2 regions of the Hansschlegelia sp. KR7-227 genome follow, and region 1 is predicted to be linked to the other one. Evidence: predicted binding sites of a transcription regulator. Region 1 holds the regulator's gene; the other holds the start of a gene.
What was found. Region 1 encodes LexA, which represses DNA repair genes until DNA is damaged. Its sites were predicted from a motif close to TGTTCNNNNTGTGTTCNG; they were not measured.
Positions count from the first base shown of each region.

Region 2: a site for LexA is predicted at 1,880-1,897, ahead of yhhA (YhhA family cyclophane-containing RiPP). Genes of this name have one in related genera too.

Region 1 is NZ_JBMSEA010000001.1:1,367,634-1,371,243, reverse strand. Features, by position in the region: gene ACO2RJ_RS06440 (ComEC/Rec2 family competence protein) at 1-2,046, shown strand, start outside; gene lexA (transcriptional repressor LexA) at 2,040-2,747, opposite strand; gene glp (gephyrin-like molybdotransferase Glp) at 2,881-3,610, opposite strand, start outside.
Region 2 is NZ_JBMSEA010000005.1:35,705-39,314, forward strand. Features, by position in the region: gene ACO2RJ_RS20335 (hypothetical protein) at 1-146, opposite strand, end outside; gene ACO2RJ_RS20340 (ArsR family transcriptional regulator) at 246-506, shown strand; gene ACO2RJ_RS20345 (hypothetical protein) at 700-930, shown strand; gene ACO2RJ_RS20350 (hypothetical protein) at 998-1,357, shown strand; gene yhhA (YhhA family cyclophane-containing RiPP) at 1,909-2,088, shown strand; gene yhhB (cyclophane-forming radical SAM/SPASM peptide maturase YhhB) at 2,098-3,610, shown strand, end outside.

The DNA.
Region 1 (3,610 bases):
CTGCCGCGGGCGATGAGGGCGGACGCCGTGGGTCGCGTGGTCGCGATCGAACCACGAGCGAACGATCGTCGGCGCGTGACGCTCGTCCTTGAAAGCCTGGGGACGCTCGCGCCGGCCGATCGTCCGCGAAAGACGCGGGTCACGCTCGGCAAGGAGCCCGCGGTCGCCGCCGGTGATCGGCTGGCGCTTTCCGCCTATTGGCGACCTCCGCAAGGGCCGGTCCGCCCCGGCGGGTACGACTTCGCCCGCGTCGCCTTTTTCGAGGGGATCGGGGCCACGGGAAGCGAGCCGACAAATCTGCGCAATCTCGGGCCAGCGTCCGATCTCGGCGTCGCCGATCGGCTCTCGGCGGCCCTCGAACGCTTGAGGATGAGCCTGACCGAGCGCGTCACGCGGTCGGTCGGCGGCCCGGAAGGCACGGTGGCGGCGGCCCTCGTGACCGGGGTCGAGGGACCGATCCCACAGAAGATCGAGGACGACCTGCGGGCGGCCGGCCTCAGCCACATCCTGTCGATCTCCGGTCTGCACATGGCGCTCGTCGCGGGCACGCTGTTCTGGCTCGCGCGCGCCGGCCTGGCGCTGTCGTCGACCGCAGCGCTTCGATGGCCGGTGAAGAGCGTCGCCGCCATCGTGGCGCTCGCGGGCGCGACGTTCTACCTCGCGCTCTCCGGAGCCGAGGTGGCGACCCAGCGCTCCTACATCATGATCGCGATCGTGTTCGCAGCCGTGATCCTCGGCCGGCCGGCGATGTCGCCCCGAAACCTGGCCCTTGCGGCGCTGCTCGTCATGGCCTGGTTGCCCGAGGCGGCGCTGGGACCGAGCTTCCAGATGTCGTTCGCGGCGGTCGCGGCCCTAATCGCCTGGTTCGAGCGGAGGAGCGACGGCGCGCGACCTCCGCCGCCGGCCTCGGGCCTCGGACGCGCGTGGCGCTGGGCGCTAGCCGCAGCCGCGATCGCGGTGATGACGACCCTGGTCGCGGGGATGGCGACCGCGCCGTTCGCCGCCTATCACTTCCACCGCACGACGCCTTACGCGCTCGCCGGCAACGCGCTGGCGACGCCGTTGCTCAGCGTCCTCGTGATGCCGTCGGTCGTGGGCGGGCTGTTCTTCGCCCCGCTGGGTCTGGACGGCCTGTGGTGGCAGGCCATGGGTCTCGGCCTGAGGGGCGTGCTCGCGATCGCGGAGATGGTGGCGTCATGGCCGGGATCCGAGCGCAATGTGCCGGCCTTCGACGAGCCGGCGCTCGCCCTGTTTGCGCTCGGGATCTGCTGGGCATGTCTGTGGCGGACGCGGTTGAGATGGGGCGCCGTTCCCATGCTCGCGGCGGCGCTGGCGCTTGCCGCGGTCCCGTCGCGGCCGGATGTGGTGATCGACGCCTCGGGCCGCGAGATGGCGGCCAGGGGCCCTGACGGCGCGCTGGCGCTCGTGGGGACCCGGTCCTGGAGCTTCGCCGCCAAGGTGTGGCTCGCCGCCGACGCGGCGTCGCCCGTGAAGGCGGGCCGACCCACCGAGCGGCCATCTCAGCCGGGCGGCCGCGGTGCGCAGTCCTCGCCTTCGGCCGCGGGGGCGTCAGCCGAAGGATCATTCGGGTCGGGCGCGAAGGTCGTCGGCCAGACCACGACCGTCGTGCGCTGCGACGCCTACGGCTGCGTCGCGCCGCTGTTCGCCGGCGGATGGGCTGCGCTGGTCTGGGATGCCCGGGCCTTCGACGAAGACTGCCGTCGCGCCACGTTGGTGGTCACGCGTCTCGACGCGCCCGACGCCTGCCGGGACGCCGCGGCGGTGATCGACCGCGCCGCGCTCGCCGCGACCGGATCGCTGGCGCTGATGCGCGACGGCCCGCGGTTCATCGGGCGCTCGGCCCGAAACCCCGCCGGGTCCCGCCCTTGGCACAGGGGGAGCGCCCTGGCCACCGCGCCGCCGCCCGACGACGCGCTGAAACTCGTCTTCGCGCCAAGAGCGCGCGCCCCGGCCACAGTCGACCGACCGACCGTCGTCGATCCGACTTCGCCTGACGAGGAGCCGCCGCCGGGCGAGGATCAATAGCGCCGGATGAGCCCGACCAGCCGCCCCTGGATCGCCACACGGTCCGGGCCGAATATGCGCGTCTCATAGGCCGGGTTCGCGGCCTCGAGCGCGATCGAGGCGCCGCGCTTGCGCAGCCGCTTCAGCGTCGCCTCCTCATGGTCGACGAGCGCGACTACGATGTCGCCGGTGTCGGCGGACTCCTGCCGGCGGATCAGCACGAGGTCGCCGTCGAGGATGCCGGCCTCGATCATCGAGTCGCCGCGCACTTCGAGCGCGAAATGCTCGCCGTTGGAGAGCATATCCGGAGAGACCGAGATCGTGTCGCTCTTGGTCTGGATCGCCTCGATCGGCACGCCCGCGGCGATCCGGCCCATAACGGGGATCGCGACCATGCGCGCGGAGCTGTCGTCCGGCTCGTCGGCGGCAGGCCGCCTGCGGCCCAGATTGCCCTCGATCACGCTCGGCGTGAAGCGCCCCGTCGGCCGCGTCACGGGCGGCGCGGCCGCTTCCGGAAGGCGGACCACCTCGATCGCCCGGGCTCGGTTCGGCAGCCGTCGGATGAAGCCGCGCTCCTCAAGCGCCATGATCAGACGGTGCACGCCCGACTTCGACTGCAGCCCCAGCGCGTCCTTCATCTCCTCGAACGAGGGGGGAACGCCGGTCTCCTTCAGCCGCTCGTGAATGTAGCGGAGAAGGTCGTACTGCTTGCGGGTCAACATGGGCGGCTCCGCGCCGTGACAAAACAAATCATGAACAGATTCGTAGCTGTTCTAGGTGTGTTCCGCAAGCGTTAAGGCCGCGTTACCATCCCGGGAGGTTCTCCTCCACGAGCGTCGTTCGATCGTCCGACGATCAGAACGGATGGTGTAACATCATGATTTCGCAAGGAGTTCCGGCGTCCGCGGCCGGCGCGTGGGCCGGCCTCACGAGCAGGCACTCGGCGTCCGAGAGGGCGCGCAGCATCGACGAATCCTGGCGGTCGAAAGCGGTCGCGACGGCGACGCCGTCCGAATCAAAGGTGAGCGCCGCGCGCATATAGTCTTCACGCCGGTCGTTCTGCGCCATGTCCCGTCCAAGCCTGGCGAACGTCTTGGCCGGTTCGACGTCCTCGCGGCCGGCCATGCGACGGAGCGCGGGGACGAGAAACAGCAGCGAGCAGACGATCGCCGAGACTGGATTGCCCGGCAGCCCGAGCGCGAGCATGTCACCGCGCCGACCCGCCATCATAGGCTTGCCCGGCCGCATGGCGATCTTCCAGAAATCCAGCGCGACGCCGGCCTCTGCGAGCGCAGGCTGCACCAGGTCGTGGTCGCCGACCGAGGCGCCGCCGAGCGTCACCAGAACATCCACCTTCTCTTCGATCGCGCGGTCGATCGCCGCGCGGATGGCGGCGCGGTCGTCGGGCGCGATCCCCAGATCGACGGCGACGCCGCCTTCGCCTTCGACGACGGCGGCGATCGCAAAGCTGTTCGACGCAATGATCTGGTCCGGTCCCGCTCTTTCTCCGGGCATGACCAGTTCGTCGCCGGTCGCGAGGATCGCGACGCGGGGGCGGCGGCCCACGTCGACGGCAGGGTGGCCC
Region 2 (3,610 bases), on a different contig from region 1:
CCGATGCCCCGATTGAACTTGCGGCGACCGATCCTGCATTGTTCCAAAGCTGGCGAGCGGCCGTTACGCGATTTCATGTCGCCGGCTGGAGCGCAATGACCCCAGAACGCATTGATCAAATCGTCCGGCGTCTCAGCGAGCAGCATGCCACAACTCTCTGAGACGCAGCGCTTAAGTGCTGACCACGCAAAAAGTAGTGGTCATTCGCGCATTTGCCCATCAACCGAAGACGCATTCCCAAAGCGATGACCGCGCCGTCGAGCGAGGACGTGCTAAGAGCGCTTACGCCAGAGAACTGCAGGCTGATTGCTCTCATCCACAGGCATCGGCCATCCAGCGTCACCGAGTTGTGCAGCCTGGCAGGACGGCCCCAGTCGAACGTCTCGCGCTCGCTTGCAGCTCTCGGGAAGGTCGGACTGGTGTCACTGGTCGGGGGAAGGCCGAAACGACCGCATCTTGCTACGGCCTGTGTCACGATCAGCTTGCATGACTTGAAGGCCGAATAAGACGTTCGCAGTGCGCGGGCGCTTGCGTAAAGACGGTGTTACGCGACGCCCAGTCGATGAAGCTGGTTTTGGAACATCGTCGACAAGCATCACCAGCGGTGAATGTCGATGTGGCGACCGCCACATCGCAGAACCGTGTGATGCCTTAACTTCACTCCAGCTCAGTTCGAGCAGAACAGATGGAGTGAATGAAATGAAGACTCTTCTGGTGGCGAGCTTGGTCGTGATCAGCTCAATGGGGGCGGCGCTTGCGGACGACGCCACCATCCCGAACTCCACCAACCAGCATGGTCGAGACCGGGCGGACTTTTACGCCAGTGTTCCCGATTTTTCGATGCTGACCGGAGAGTCGCAGACCCGCGACCAGGCGATCGGTCAGCTGTCCGAGAACTCTCATGATCATCGCGGCGTCGTCACTCGCTGACGCGGACGACGGTAGCGCTTCGGCCTGGTGCGACTGGCCGGGCCGGAGCCGATCTGGAGACAAGGGAATGCGCGATAACGCAGGTATGCCGCTCAGGATCGCCGCGGTGGCGGCCAGCTTGGGGCTGTCGGGTCTTCTTCTCGTCGCGCCGACACAGGCGAATACGCCGGCCGCGGCGACGGATGGCGCCGCGGCAGCTCAAAAGCCGGCATTCAGACGGATAGGGCTGACGCCTCCGTCGTGCGACGACTCCAGAAGGGTAGTGGTGAAGACGATGACCGACGACGCCGCGGTCCGCCACGAGCAATCGGTTCACTGGATTCGTCACAACTTCAAGGGGTATCAGATGAAGCCAAAGTGCGCCGTGATCCAAGTCCGTGAAGCGACGCCGGTCCCGCTGGAGCGACACTGGCGCCTCAAGCCGTGAAGCCTGGCCAGCGGTGACGCCTTAAACACGCATGAGCGAGCGCCCGTCCGCCATCGAATCGAAGCCGTGCGCCATGTTCACCCGGCTCTTTTTGAAGGGTGCTCGCGTTGATAGCGATAAATTGGGCTGCCTGGGATGACGGCGGCGGCGAATTTCCATCCGGCCGCTCATGTCACACTGTCGTGATCGCCTTACGTTGCGATCATCGTGGGCGCAGCGATATTTGCTGTCGATCAAGTTAAATTAAGACAAACAGGCCAAGTTGAAGCGCATAATATTCGTTTCTTTCGATCAATTGAACGAATAGCTAAAGATTTAGCTTAATTCATGCGATAGCGATGTCAGGCTATACTGTCGAGAGAATTTCACGGCGCGCTTGGCGGCGGGGGTTACGGCCCGCGATGGGCGGTGATCGGCGGAACATCTGCCGGGCGCCGAAATCGACGGTAAGTAAGGTGCGCATCGATCCTGGATGATAGCCTATCCAAAGATTGCAAACCCTAGAAATTTCCCTTATCTGATCAGAACAAACAGAAAACAGGAGCTTTCCCATGCCCCCTGTCAGTCAGACCGCCACGCAGCCCGAGGACGCGCTCAAGATCGCTGTCTTGAGGAGCCAGTCGGTAAATCCGGCGATCCAGCGGCTTCGCAGCCGTGTTCTCGCCAGCGCCGAAGCGAGCGAAGTGATCACCAGCTACGACCGGATGCACCACCGGCACAATCGCTCCTGAGTCCAACCCTTGGCGGCGGCTCGGATCACGTCGTTCCTGGTCAAGGTCGCCTCCCGGTGCAACCTCGATTGCGACTACTGCTACGTGTATCACCACGCCGACCAAGGCTGGCGATCGATGCCCAAGACGATGTCGGCCGAGGTGCGAAACGCATTCGCATCTCGGCTTGCTGATTATGCGCGAGAGGTCGACCTCAAGCGCGCCGTCGTCGTGTTTCACGGCGGCGAGCCCTTGCTTGCAGGCGTCGAGCCGCTCGTAGAGTTCGCCCGCGAGCTTCGTGCGGCTGTCGGGCCGGACGTCAAGCTCGACGTCGCGATGCAGACCAACGGGCTGCTGCTGGACGAGGATGCGCTCGACGCTCTGGAAGAGGCCGACATCTCGATCTCCCTGAGCCTCGACGGTCCGCGGGAGGCCAACGACCTCCATCGCACCAGCAGGAAAGGGCGATCGAGCTTCGACCGCGTGATGGCGGCTTACCGGCGGCTCCGGGAACGGCCGGCGATCTTCGCCGGCGTGATCGCCGTAATCGATCCTTCGATCGCACCGGACGACCTCTTCGCCTTCTTCGACGAGCTCCAGCCGCCCAAGCTCGATTTTCTGCTACCCGACGCCCACCACCTCCGGCCTCCGCCCGGTCGCGACGCCGAACCCGAGCGCTACAGCGCCTGGCTGATCCGCGCCTTCGACCTCTGGTTCGATCGCTATCCTCACCTGCCGCTCAGAACGTTCGAGTCGCTTCTGGATGTCGCGGCCGGCCTGCCGTCGGCGACCGACGCGTTTGGGTTCGGGGACGTCAACCTGCTGTCGATCGAGACCGACGGCAGCTATCATGATCTCGACGTGCTCAAGATCGTCCGTGACGGGGCGACCGCGCTGTCAGGGACGGTGCGTGACGCCGCGATTTCAGCGGTGGCTGCCTCGCCTGGACTGGAGGCGCACCGGGCCCTGTTGCGCAAGGACGGCCTCTGCGCAAAGTGCCTGAGTTGCACGGTCGTCGACATCTGTGGCGGCGGATCCGTCCCTCACCGTCACGGCGAAGACGGCTTCAAAAACCCCTCGGTCTATTGCGGCGAGCTTTACGCGCTGATCTCGCATGTGAAGGCGCGCCTGGAAGACGGGCTGGCAGGGGAACGGGAGAACCTCAGCTCGAGGCTGCCGGCGGATTTTGATCTGGCGCGGTTCGAGCTGGCCGAAACGTCAGCCGAGGCCACGCGACTGCTGAGCGAGGATGCGCGCGCAGGCGCGCTGGCGCGGTTCAGGTCGGCGCTCGAGGCCGCCTCGGGTGTCGGCGGATCGGTCGCGCAGGCTGTCGAAAGCCTTGCAGGACGCTCCGATGCAGAGCTTGCGGATCTGGCGATCGAGCCGGGCGTCGCCGCCTGGACGCGGGCGATGCTCGCGCAGGCGGCAGGAGGACTGGTGCACGACGTCGACGGCAAGCCGCTGCGCGCCGACGCCGCCTATCTCATCGTGCTTGCCGGCCGCGAGCTGTCCGGCGAAAACATCGTCGTGGCCGGCGACGACG